3 regions of the Chryseobacterium sp. T20 genome follow, and region 3 is predicted to be linked to each of the others. Evidence: riboswitches for the same ligand, from Rfam matches in the RefSeq annotation. Region 3 holds a riboswitch; each other region holds the start of a gene.
The links. A riboswitch is a leader RNA that binds a small molecule or an ion and turns the genes downstream of it on or off. The one in region 3 is predicted to bind S-adenosylmethionine.
Positions count from the first base shown of each region.

Region 1: linked by a shared signal. The riboswitch ahead of ACMA47_RS09385 (SusC/RagA family TonB-linked outer membrane protein) and the one ahead of ACMA47_RS14995 (TonB-dependent receptor plug domain-containing protein) in region 3 are both predicted to bind S-adenosylmethionine.
Region 2: linked by a shared signal. The riboswitch ahead of ACMA47_RS08560 (alpha/beta fold hydrolase) and the one ahead of ACMA47_RS14995 (TonB-dependent receptor plug domain-containing protein) in region 3 are both predicted to bind S-adenosylmethionine.

Region 1 covers NZ_JBLFDU010000003.1:183,154-186,438, reverse strand. The annotation lists gene pckA (phosphoenolpyruvate carboxykinase (ATP)) at 1-438, shown strand, start outside; gene ACMA47_RS09390 (type II 3-dehydroquinate dehydratase) at 593-1,000, opposite strand; SAM riboswitch class I at 1,245-1,343, shown strand; gene ACMA47_RS09385 (SusC/RagA family TonB-linked outer membrane protein) at 1,427-3,285, shown strand, end outside.
Region 2 covers NZ_JBLFDU010000003.1:13,372-16,656, forward strand. The annotation lists gene ACMA47_RS08555 (ACT domain-containing protein) at 1-665, opposite strand, end outside; gene ACMA47_RS08560 (alpha/beta fold hydrolase) at 671-1,609, opposite strand; SAM riboswitch class I at 1,670-1,776, opposite strand; gene ACMA47_RS08565 (MGH1-like glycoside hydrolase domain-containing protein) at 1,965-3,285, shown strand, end outside.
Region 3 covers NZ_JBLFDU010000006.1:83,809-87,093, reverse strand. The annotation lists gene ACMA47_RS14995 (TonB-dependent receptor plug domain-containing protein) at 1-1,801, opposite strand, end outside; SAM riboswitch class I at 1,895-2,000, opposite strand; gene ACMA47_RS14990 (alpha-amylase family glycosyl hydrolase) at 2,260-3,285, opposite strand, start outside.

The DNA.
Region 1 (3,285 bases), on a different contig from region 3:
CCTCAACCATCTTTCTCACCTGCATTTGGTGAAGCATTCCTTACACTACACCCAACAATGTATTCTAAAACATTGATCGGTAAAATGCAGGAGCACGGAGCTAAAGCATATTTGGTGAACACAGGTTGGAATGGTACTGGAAAGAGAATTTCTCTTAAAGATACAAGAGCAATTATTGATGCAATCATTGACGGTTCTATTGACAATGCTCCTAAAACTCAGGTTCCAATTATGAACCTTGAAATTCCTACTGAATTGCCAAACGTTTCTACAGGTATTTTAGATCCTAGAGATACTTATGAGAACACTTCAGAATGGGAAGAAAAAGCAAAAGATCTTGCTTCTAGATACATCAAGAACTTTGAGCAGTACTGTGATACTGAAGAAGGGAAGAAGTTAGTAGCTTCAGGACCTCAATTGCAGGAACAAACTATCTAATAGTTACCAATCAACATACAAAAAGCCTCATCATCGATGAGGCTTTTTTATTTTTTTTCCTTAGAGATATTATTGTATGATTCCTTGTTGATATTTAGACAAAAAGATCTGTGAAAATCTGTGCAATTCGTGGGAAAAGTATAAGTAAGAAAACTTACTTCAAACTCAATAAGGCCAATCTATATCCATCCATTCCGAAACCAGATAAAACCGCATCAGTATTGGCTGCCGTTACAGATTTCTGTCGGAATTCTTCTCTTTTATAAATGTTACTGATATGTACTTCTACTTTTGGCTTACGAATATTTTTCAAGCAATCAGCAATAGCATAAGAATAATGGGTAAAAGCTCCCGGGTTAATTACTACGGCATCAAAATCATCCTCCTGAAGTCTGTTGATAAGTTCTCCTTCAATATTAGACTGGTAATATTTTAATTCATGAGCCTGAAACTCGGATCTTAAATTTTCCAAATAGCTTTCCATAGAAACATTTCCATAGATTTCCGGTTCTCTTGTGCCTAACAGATTGAGGTTAGGGCCATTGATGATCAAAACTTTCATACTATAAAATTAAAAACTTTTTTTAATTAACGATCAAAAATTTATGGACAGATTTGATTTTGTTGTATTGAATTATTGATAATGATATTTGTCATGTCTAAGAAAGTGGCAAAGCTTGTAACTCTTTAATGTAATGGATTTTATTAAAAAATTACGTTAATTTTTGAAAATTTATCATGAAAAATAAATAAGTCTACTTGTTTTGTAGACTAAAAGTTTTTAGCTTTGCAATTATATTTCGATCGGCTTATAAAGAAAGATGGAGGGAACTGACCCTGTGAAATCTTGACAACCTACCCGTGGGGCAAGGTGTTACGTTCAGCCTTTTAAGGAAAAATAAGCATTTGGTTTATCGTATTTATCGATGCCCTTTGTTGACTTTTCTGCAAAGGGCTAAATTTTAATATATGATAAATAAAATTGATTATGATTAGCAAAAATTTATTCAATTCTAAAGCTTGGATACCTCCGGTTGCTGCTTTTTTTCTAGGAGTGGCCAGTGTGAATGCACAGAATTCCAAGCCGAAAAAAGATAGCCTTCATGAAAAAGAGATTGATGAAGTAGTAGTGGTAGCTTACGGAAAAGCTAAAAGAAACAGCTATACTGGTTCCGTAGCCACCATTTCCAGTGATAAGATCAACAACAGACCCGTAACAAATATTACCAAAGCATTGGAGGGACAGGTTGCAGGAATTCAAACGACCAGTGCATCAGGACAGCCCGGTGCTGTTTCTACCATCCGAATCAGAGGGATTGGCTCCATCAGTGCTTCCAGTGATCCTTTGTACGTAGTGGATGGGATTCCCTTCGATGGAAACCTGAATTCTATCAGCCCAAGCGATATTGAATCTATCAGTGTTTTAAAAGATGCTACAGCAAGTGCTTTGTATGGTTCAAGAGGAGCCAACGGAATTATTATCATTACTACAAAATCAGGTAAAAAAGGAGAGGCCAGAGTTAATTTTAACATCAGTCAGGGATTCTCCGGAAGAGCAGTCAAAGATTATGAACAGGTAAACACAGATCAGTACTTTCAATTATACTGGGAAGCATTAAGAAACGGATATCAGTCCGGGAAAGTTTCTTCTCAGCAGGCTGCACAAATGGCGACAGATAATCTTGTTTCTACCCTTGGAATCAATCCTTATGGAACTGCTTACCCAAAACCGGTAGGAACAGATGGAAAACTATTACCAGGTGCATCGCCACTTTGGAATGACGACTGGAGAGATATTTTACAGAGAGTGGCTTCAAGAAATCAGGTAGATCTTGATATCAGTGGAGGAAGTGATAAAAGCAATTATTTCTTTTCATTAGGGTATCTGGATGATAAAGGGATGGCGATTGAATCAGGATATAAAAGATACAATACCCGATTAAAGATCAATTCTGAAGTTAAAAAATGGTTGAATGTTGGAGTAAACTTAAATTATACAAACAGTGTTCAGCAGGCTCCTACTTCTTCAGATTCCAAGGCGAGTAATATCATCAATGCCGCAAGGTTTATTCCTTCGTTCTATCCTTACTACGAAAGAAATGCTGACGGAACTTACATTTTAGATGCTGATGGAAACCCGGTTTATGATTTTGGAAAATACAGACCCACAAATGCACTTCAGAATCAGAATGCGGCTGCAACTTTGCCATTAGATAAAAACGAAAATAAAGAAGATAACTTTTCAGGAAAAGGATTCATGGAATTCACTTTCTTGCCTGAATTGAAATTCAAAACAAGCTTCTCAGTTGATTTGGTGAATTATAATGGTCATTATTATTCAAATCCATTGTTGGGACAAGGTGCTGAAATTGGGGGTTCAGTGACGAAAACCAATACCAGAACACTTTCCTATACAACCAGCAATATTCTGACGTATGATAAAAAGTTTGGAAAGCACCACGTGAATGCATTAGCAGGACATGAATTCTACAAATACGATTATCAGACGATTTCCGGAACAAGAAGTCAGTTCTCACTGCCTTACTATTATGAACCGGATGCGGCTTCTTTATTAGGAAGTTTCAGCGGGAACAGCAACAAACTAAGTTTATTGAGCTTCCTTGGGAAAGTAGAGTATGATTATAACAATACTTATTTCTTATCTGCATCAGGAAGGGCGGACAGCTCTTCAAGATTTGAAAAAGATAACAGATGGGGAAGATTCTGGTCAGTAGGAGGTTCATGGAAGATTTCAAACGAGGAATTTATTAAAAGTCTGAATGTATTCAATCAATTGACATTGCGTGCCAGCTACGGAGGTCAGGGGAATGATAAATTACTTAGACC
Region 2 (3,285 bases), on a different contig from region 3:
GGATGTTCTGCTGTTAAAACCTCATCACTCCAATTGGCATCAAATCCTTTTTTGTTGAAGGCAATTTTCTTAGAGTTGGCTACTGCAACTACTTTAAGGTCTATTTTTTTACGCTTTTTAATTTCTTCTGCAGATTCCAAAACCTGTTGTATCAATGTCTTTCCTACATTTCCGTGACCAATGATAGCCAGATGAACGGTCTTTGGTTTTTTGAAAATTTCAGATTCTATAATGTTTCTTGTTTTTTCATCCTGAGAAGAAGTCACTACGATATTGACTCTGTTTTCTCCTGCTACCTGATTCAAAAGCAATGGGAAAACATTGTTTCTTGCCAGTTCTGCAAAGACTTTATTGAAATCTTCTGCAACAAAACCAATCACAGAAACATTATTGATACTGTAGATCTGGGAAACTTTTCCAGATTTTCTTTCTTCTTCAAATTCATCAATAAGACAAGCTACTGCTTTTTCTGCATCATTTTCCTGAACCAGAATTGAAATTCCGTTTTCTATGGCTTGTTGAGAAATTACGCCCACACTGATACGTGCTAAAGTAAGCGCTTTAAAAATTCGTCCGTCAATCCCGATTTCTCCCAGGAAATCTTCTCCTTCAAATTTGACGATTGATCTGTTCTTCAAAAATTTTATTTCGTTAGCATTTTTCATTACTTCTATAAAATGTTTTTAATGATATTATTTAATTGTTGATATTCCATTAGGAAGGCATCATGCCCGTGTATAGATTGGATCTCGTGATAAGAAACATCCTTATTTTTCTCTTTTAAGTTTTCAAAACACATTCGGATTTCTGAAGCCGGGAAGAATAAGTCTGTATCTACGGAGATCATGTGCATTCGTGCCTGTATGTTCTCCAGTGCTTCTTCAGCAACGTTGATATTCATAAGGAGATGGTTCATCAGTTTGTAACTTTTTAAACTAAACCTTTCGTTTAGTGCGTTACCATGATAAACCAACCAGTCTTCTGATTCCAGGCGTTGTTTGTCCTGGTTATATTGGTTTTGAAATCTGTCATTGAGTGACTGTGGAGTTCTGTAACACAACATGGCATGAATTCTTGCTTTCTGTAATGGTTCTTCTTTATCATTCAATAAAAATTTCTGAACCAGACATTGTGCATGAAGCCAATCGTGTGTTCTGTAATCACAGGCAATAGGAATAAATATTTCTGCGAGATCCGGCTGCTTGGCAAGCATTTCCCAGGCAATCCCTCCTCCCAGAGAGCCTCCGATAATGGCATATAAATTTTTGATATGTAAAACTTCAAGTCCTTTCAGAAATATCGCTGCGATATCTGAAGGCGTGAAGTCTTCATAGTCTTCAATTAAAAAATCGTCGTATCCGTTTCCGGGTATATTAAAACACAGAACAGTATATTGATCAGTATCTACAATCTGATTTTTTCCTACCAACTGTTTCCACCAGCCTTTTTCTCCGGATACGTTTGAATTTCCGGTAAGAGCATGATTGATTAAAATGATAGGGGCTGTAAACAGATCTTTCCCAAAAAGCTGATAGCTCAATGAGATATTGTATTCCTTTTGGGAATAAGTTTGATACGTAAGATTAATATAGTTTAGTTCTGTTTTCAATTCTATTAAATTTTAATACAATTGAAAATGCCACAGGAAATGGCTGAAAAGAACTTCAGTAAGTTATCTGTCCAAAATTATTTGGTAGAACGTAGCACCTTCTTTGCTTGCGCAAAGGGTTGCTAAGGTTTCATAGGGTCTAATCCCTCAACCTTTCTTGATAACATTTTCAATATTTGAATGAACGAATGATGCAAAGGTAGTTCTTTTCTTTTAATTTCAAAAAAAAATTATTTTAATATTTAAAAAAGGCCTTAAATACAAGTATTTCAAGAGTATATTAATAATTATTCAGATGAAAAAAATTGGAATTACTTCTCAAAAAAACTAACTTCGTATGGAAAAATGATGAGATATGACCGCCGAAAAAGATAGATTACAAGATACCAAATGGAAAAACTGGGGACCTTATGTAAGCAACCGGCAGTGGGGAAATGTACGCGAAGATTATAGCCCAAACGGGAATGCCTGGAATTTTACCAATCATAATAATGCTGAAAGCTATGCCTACCGCTGGGGTGAAGAAGGTATTGCCGGAATTTCTGATGTAAAGCAGCTTTTATGTTTTGCTTTTTCATTCTGGAACAAGAAAGATAAGATGGTAAAGGAAAGATTCTTCGGATTGAGCAACCCTCAGGGGAATCATGGGGAAGACATCAAAGAAATCTTTTATTATCTGGATAATACACCTACTCATAGTTATATGAAAATGGTGTATAAATATCCAATCAATGAATTTCCTTACGATGACCTTGTTGCAGAAAACGGGAGACGCAGTAAAAAGGAACCGGAATATGAGATTTTCGATACCGGAATTTTCGATAATGATGAGTATTTTGATATTTTTATAGAGTACTGCAAAGCCGATCACAACGATATTCTTGCCAGAGTAACGGTCTGTAACCGAAGTCAGCATGAAGCACCTATTCTGGTAGCACCAACTGTATGGTTCAGAAACAACTGGAAATGGGGATACAATACCTATAAAGCAGAAATCAATGCTTCTCATGACGGAAGCATCAATATTGGACACGACAGTATTTCGATCAAAAAACTTTATTCCCGAAATACCAATGCACAAAGCGTATTTTGTGATAATGAAACTAATAATTCTAAGCTTTACGGAGCTCCTGCAGCTGAAAATACTTATTTCAAAGATGGAATCAATAATTTCATTACTCATAAAGCCAATACGGTAAATCCTGAAAAAAAGGGAACAAAAGCTTCTTTTCTGATTGATGAGCTTATTGGAGCTGGGGAATCCAAAGTTTTTGAATTCAGATTATGTCCGGATGAAGCTGATGCGCCTTTTGAAAAGTTTGATGAAATATTCAATACGCGAGAGGCGGAAGCGGAAGAGTTTTATAAAGACATTCAGAATGATACCGTGAATGAGGATGAAAGAAATGTTCAGAGACAGGCTTTTGCAGGACTTCTCTGGAATAAACAGTTCTATCATTATAATATCGGAAAATGGCTGAAAGGGGATCCCAACTTTGAAGCGCCAAGAAATTTCAACGAATATGTAAGAAATACAGAATGGAATCATCTCCACAATAAGGATATTATTTCTATGCCTGATAAATGGGAATATCCATGGTATGCTACGTGGGATCTGGCGTTTCACTGTGTTCCATTTTCGATCATCGATGCAGAATTTGCCAAGGGACAGCTTT
Region 3 (3,285 bases):
TGGTAACTGTCAAATTGTTTAAGGGTCTCAGAGTAAATCCTGCACTTGCATTGACAGAAGTTTCCTGTTTAAGTTTATCAAATCCAAGAATTTCAGCGGCTTTGCTGTCATTGCTAAAAATTCCCTTTGTGACAATCTTCTCGCCGGAAGTAGAAATATCAGCATAAGAGTTATTAAAATACTGCTGTTGCAATGATGGTGCTCTGAATCCTGTTCCAACTGCAGCTCTTACCGCATAGTTTTTTACAAATTCATATCGTACCGCAAGCTTTCCATTCAGAGTATTTCCAAAATCTGAATAGTTTTCAAATCTTGCCGCTGCATCAATATTCAGTTTTTTATCTAAATCATAGGAAACATCTGCATACACTGCGGTGGAATGTCTGTCTTTCTTCAATGCATTATTGGGAGAAAACCCAATAAAAGATTGAGATCCGCCCGCACCAAGCACTGTTGATCCTTCAGTGGCCACATTTCCATTGACGTCATATTGGGTATAAGATGCTTCGTCACCTGCCTTGATCTGATATTGCTCAAATCTGAATTCTCCTCCGAAGGCGATATTGAAACGGTTTATATTTTTGGAAACATCAAGATTAACGGTATTTTGAAGAAAGCTATGCGCTCCGGCATAAAAACGGGTTGGAGATTTTGCTCCCAAAGAAGCATTATTCGTATTGTTTACATTATAATTGAAGGTATTGCTTCCAAAGGTATTGCTAAGGTCAAAAAACCAGTCGTTAACATTATATTTCGCTCCTACCGCATAAGAAACATCGTATACCTGAGAGGCCAGAGTAGCCTGAAATCCATTCGGATAAATGGATGAAACGACATTAGATTTTTCACTCGGAAGCCTTCTGAAACCAAAGCCATTTCCTTCTTTGATGCTGAATCCTCCAAAAGAATACAGTTTAAAATTGTCATTAAAAGGATATTCTGAGTTGAAAAACAGCTGTCCCTGTCTGATTTGGGCATCTCCGATCTGAAAATTAAAATCGTCACGTGTTAATCCTCTTTTTGCAATTTCTGCATCATCTACGGCTCTGGCAGCTTTTACGGCTTCTGCATCACCAGCAAATTCATAAGCAAAATTATCTCCGAAAATATCCAGGTCATGATTTTGCGTTCTTGTGGTTTTTCCTCTGTGACTTAGCTGTAATGAAAGATTAATATAGCCTTCTTTCTTTCCTAATGAGGTTCCATAGTTAACTCCTGCCTGGTAAGTATCACCATCATTTCTTCCGGTTAATCCATAGGTAAGGCTTGCTGAAGCTCCGGCATTTTTTTTAAGAATTATATTGATTACTCCTGCAATGGCATCAGAACCATATTGTGCAGCAGCTCCGTCTCTTAACACTTCTATTCTATCAATTGCAATGACGGGAATGGTACTCAAATCTGTTCCTACAGAGCCATTCCCTACCGTATTCTGATAATTGACCAATGATGTAGAATGTCTTCTTTTTCCGTTAAGCAAAACCAGAACCTGATCAGGCCCCATTCCTCTCAAAGTAACAGGGTCAATATGTTCTGTCCCATCAGAAGCAGACTGTCTCACTGCATTGAACGATGGAATCACATAGTTCAGGAGATCCTGAGCAGTCATTTGCGGAGCGCTTCTCTGGATTTTATCGATATTAATTACATCTACAGGAACAGGTGTCTCCAGCTTTGTTCTTTTGACATTACGGTTTCCGACGATGATAATATCTTCGATCTGTTTTCCTTTTTCCTCACTTTCCTGAGCAGCGACCAGAATTGCCCCAAGCAATAATACAGCTGTGCTTAATTTTTTCATTTTTGTTCTTGCCAATTAATAATACGAATCTGACGGATCTTTCCGCAGATACACAAGACTTCAAGAAATGGAATTCATATAGAGTATTGACTTCACTTATCTCCCCCTAAGGGTTGGAATTAGCACCTTTACACTTCTGGAACTGTGTAGGTTGCTAAGGTTTCATCGGGCCAAATCCCTCCACCTTTCTTGATAAATCTACTGCAAAAGTAGACTATTTTTTTAAATGTACAAAAAAAAGGCAAAGCTGCTGATCTGCAAATTTGCCTTTTATTATTTATAGAACTTGTTTAAGCTTTTATTTCTGAACCATTAAGGTTTAATAAGAGTTTAAGAGTATTAAGATAAGCTTCGCTTTAAGCTTAAAAATCAGAATGATCCATCTTAACTACACTTTACTTCTCAAATAGCCCTTAATGGTTCAAAATATTACAAATCAACAAATTCATAATTCGTTTTTATTGAATCATCATTTTTTGAATGGCTATTCCTGTGTCTGATTTTAGCTGAATCAGATAAGTTCCTGCCGGATAATTGATTTTGGCTTCATAGGTACCGTTTTCTTTATCCAGTTTGAAAGAATCCATTCTTTTACCGGTCATATCAAAAATTGAAATCTCACCATTTTTTGCTTTACTGAAAACGAGTTTAGCTATTCCGTTTCGAACCGGATTATCTGCAATCTGAAGAGATAATTTGTTGGCGGCATTGACATCTGCTGTTGACAAAGCACCCGCGTAATTACCAAAGATTCTGAATTCCCCAGGTTGTAAAGTGATTGGAGCTGTTGTGGAAGCTACATTTGAAATACTGTTGTCCATCAGATTCTGCCATTGACCTATGTAAGGGAAATAAGGGATAACATTCTGTGCGGAAGTGGTATAATTTGCTAATACAACCACATTCTTTATTCCCGTGGCAATAGCAGCATCATACACGTAAATTCTTGTGATCAGCCCGGTAGGATCATTCGCAAGGTTATTGGATTCTATACTGTAGGTTTTAGATTTAAAAACCTGATGGGTATTTCTGATGTTGATGATTTTAGCCCATGTATCATATACTGCCTTTCTGTTTGCATTGGTATCATATCCTAAAGTGAATGCAACAGGTTTTTCATCGGTTCTGCATCCGCTGTCGATAGTACCATTCGCACATCTGTTGATACTGAATTCATATCCTAATTCTCCAAACTGCCAGATCATTTTCGGACCGGGAATGGTAAAGAAAGTTGCCCCGAAAGTTTTCATTCTTTCAAGAGCGGTATTCAGATCTTTCACATTATAACTTCCGTTAACTGCACCATATGCAAGATTTTTAAACATCAGTCTTTCTTCGTCATGGCTTTCTCCATAGCCTACAGCACTCATATTGGTGAAGCCGTGAAGACTGTGATTCATGCGGTCATAATTGCTGTTTTCCTGATATCCCATTGTATTCTGATTGTAAGGGTCTGTCTGTTTATTCCAAAGCATAACCCCTTT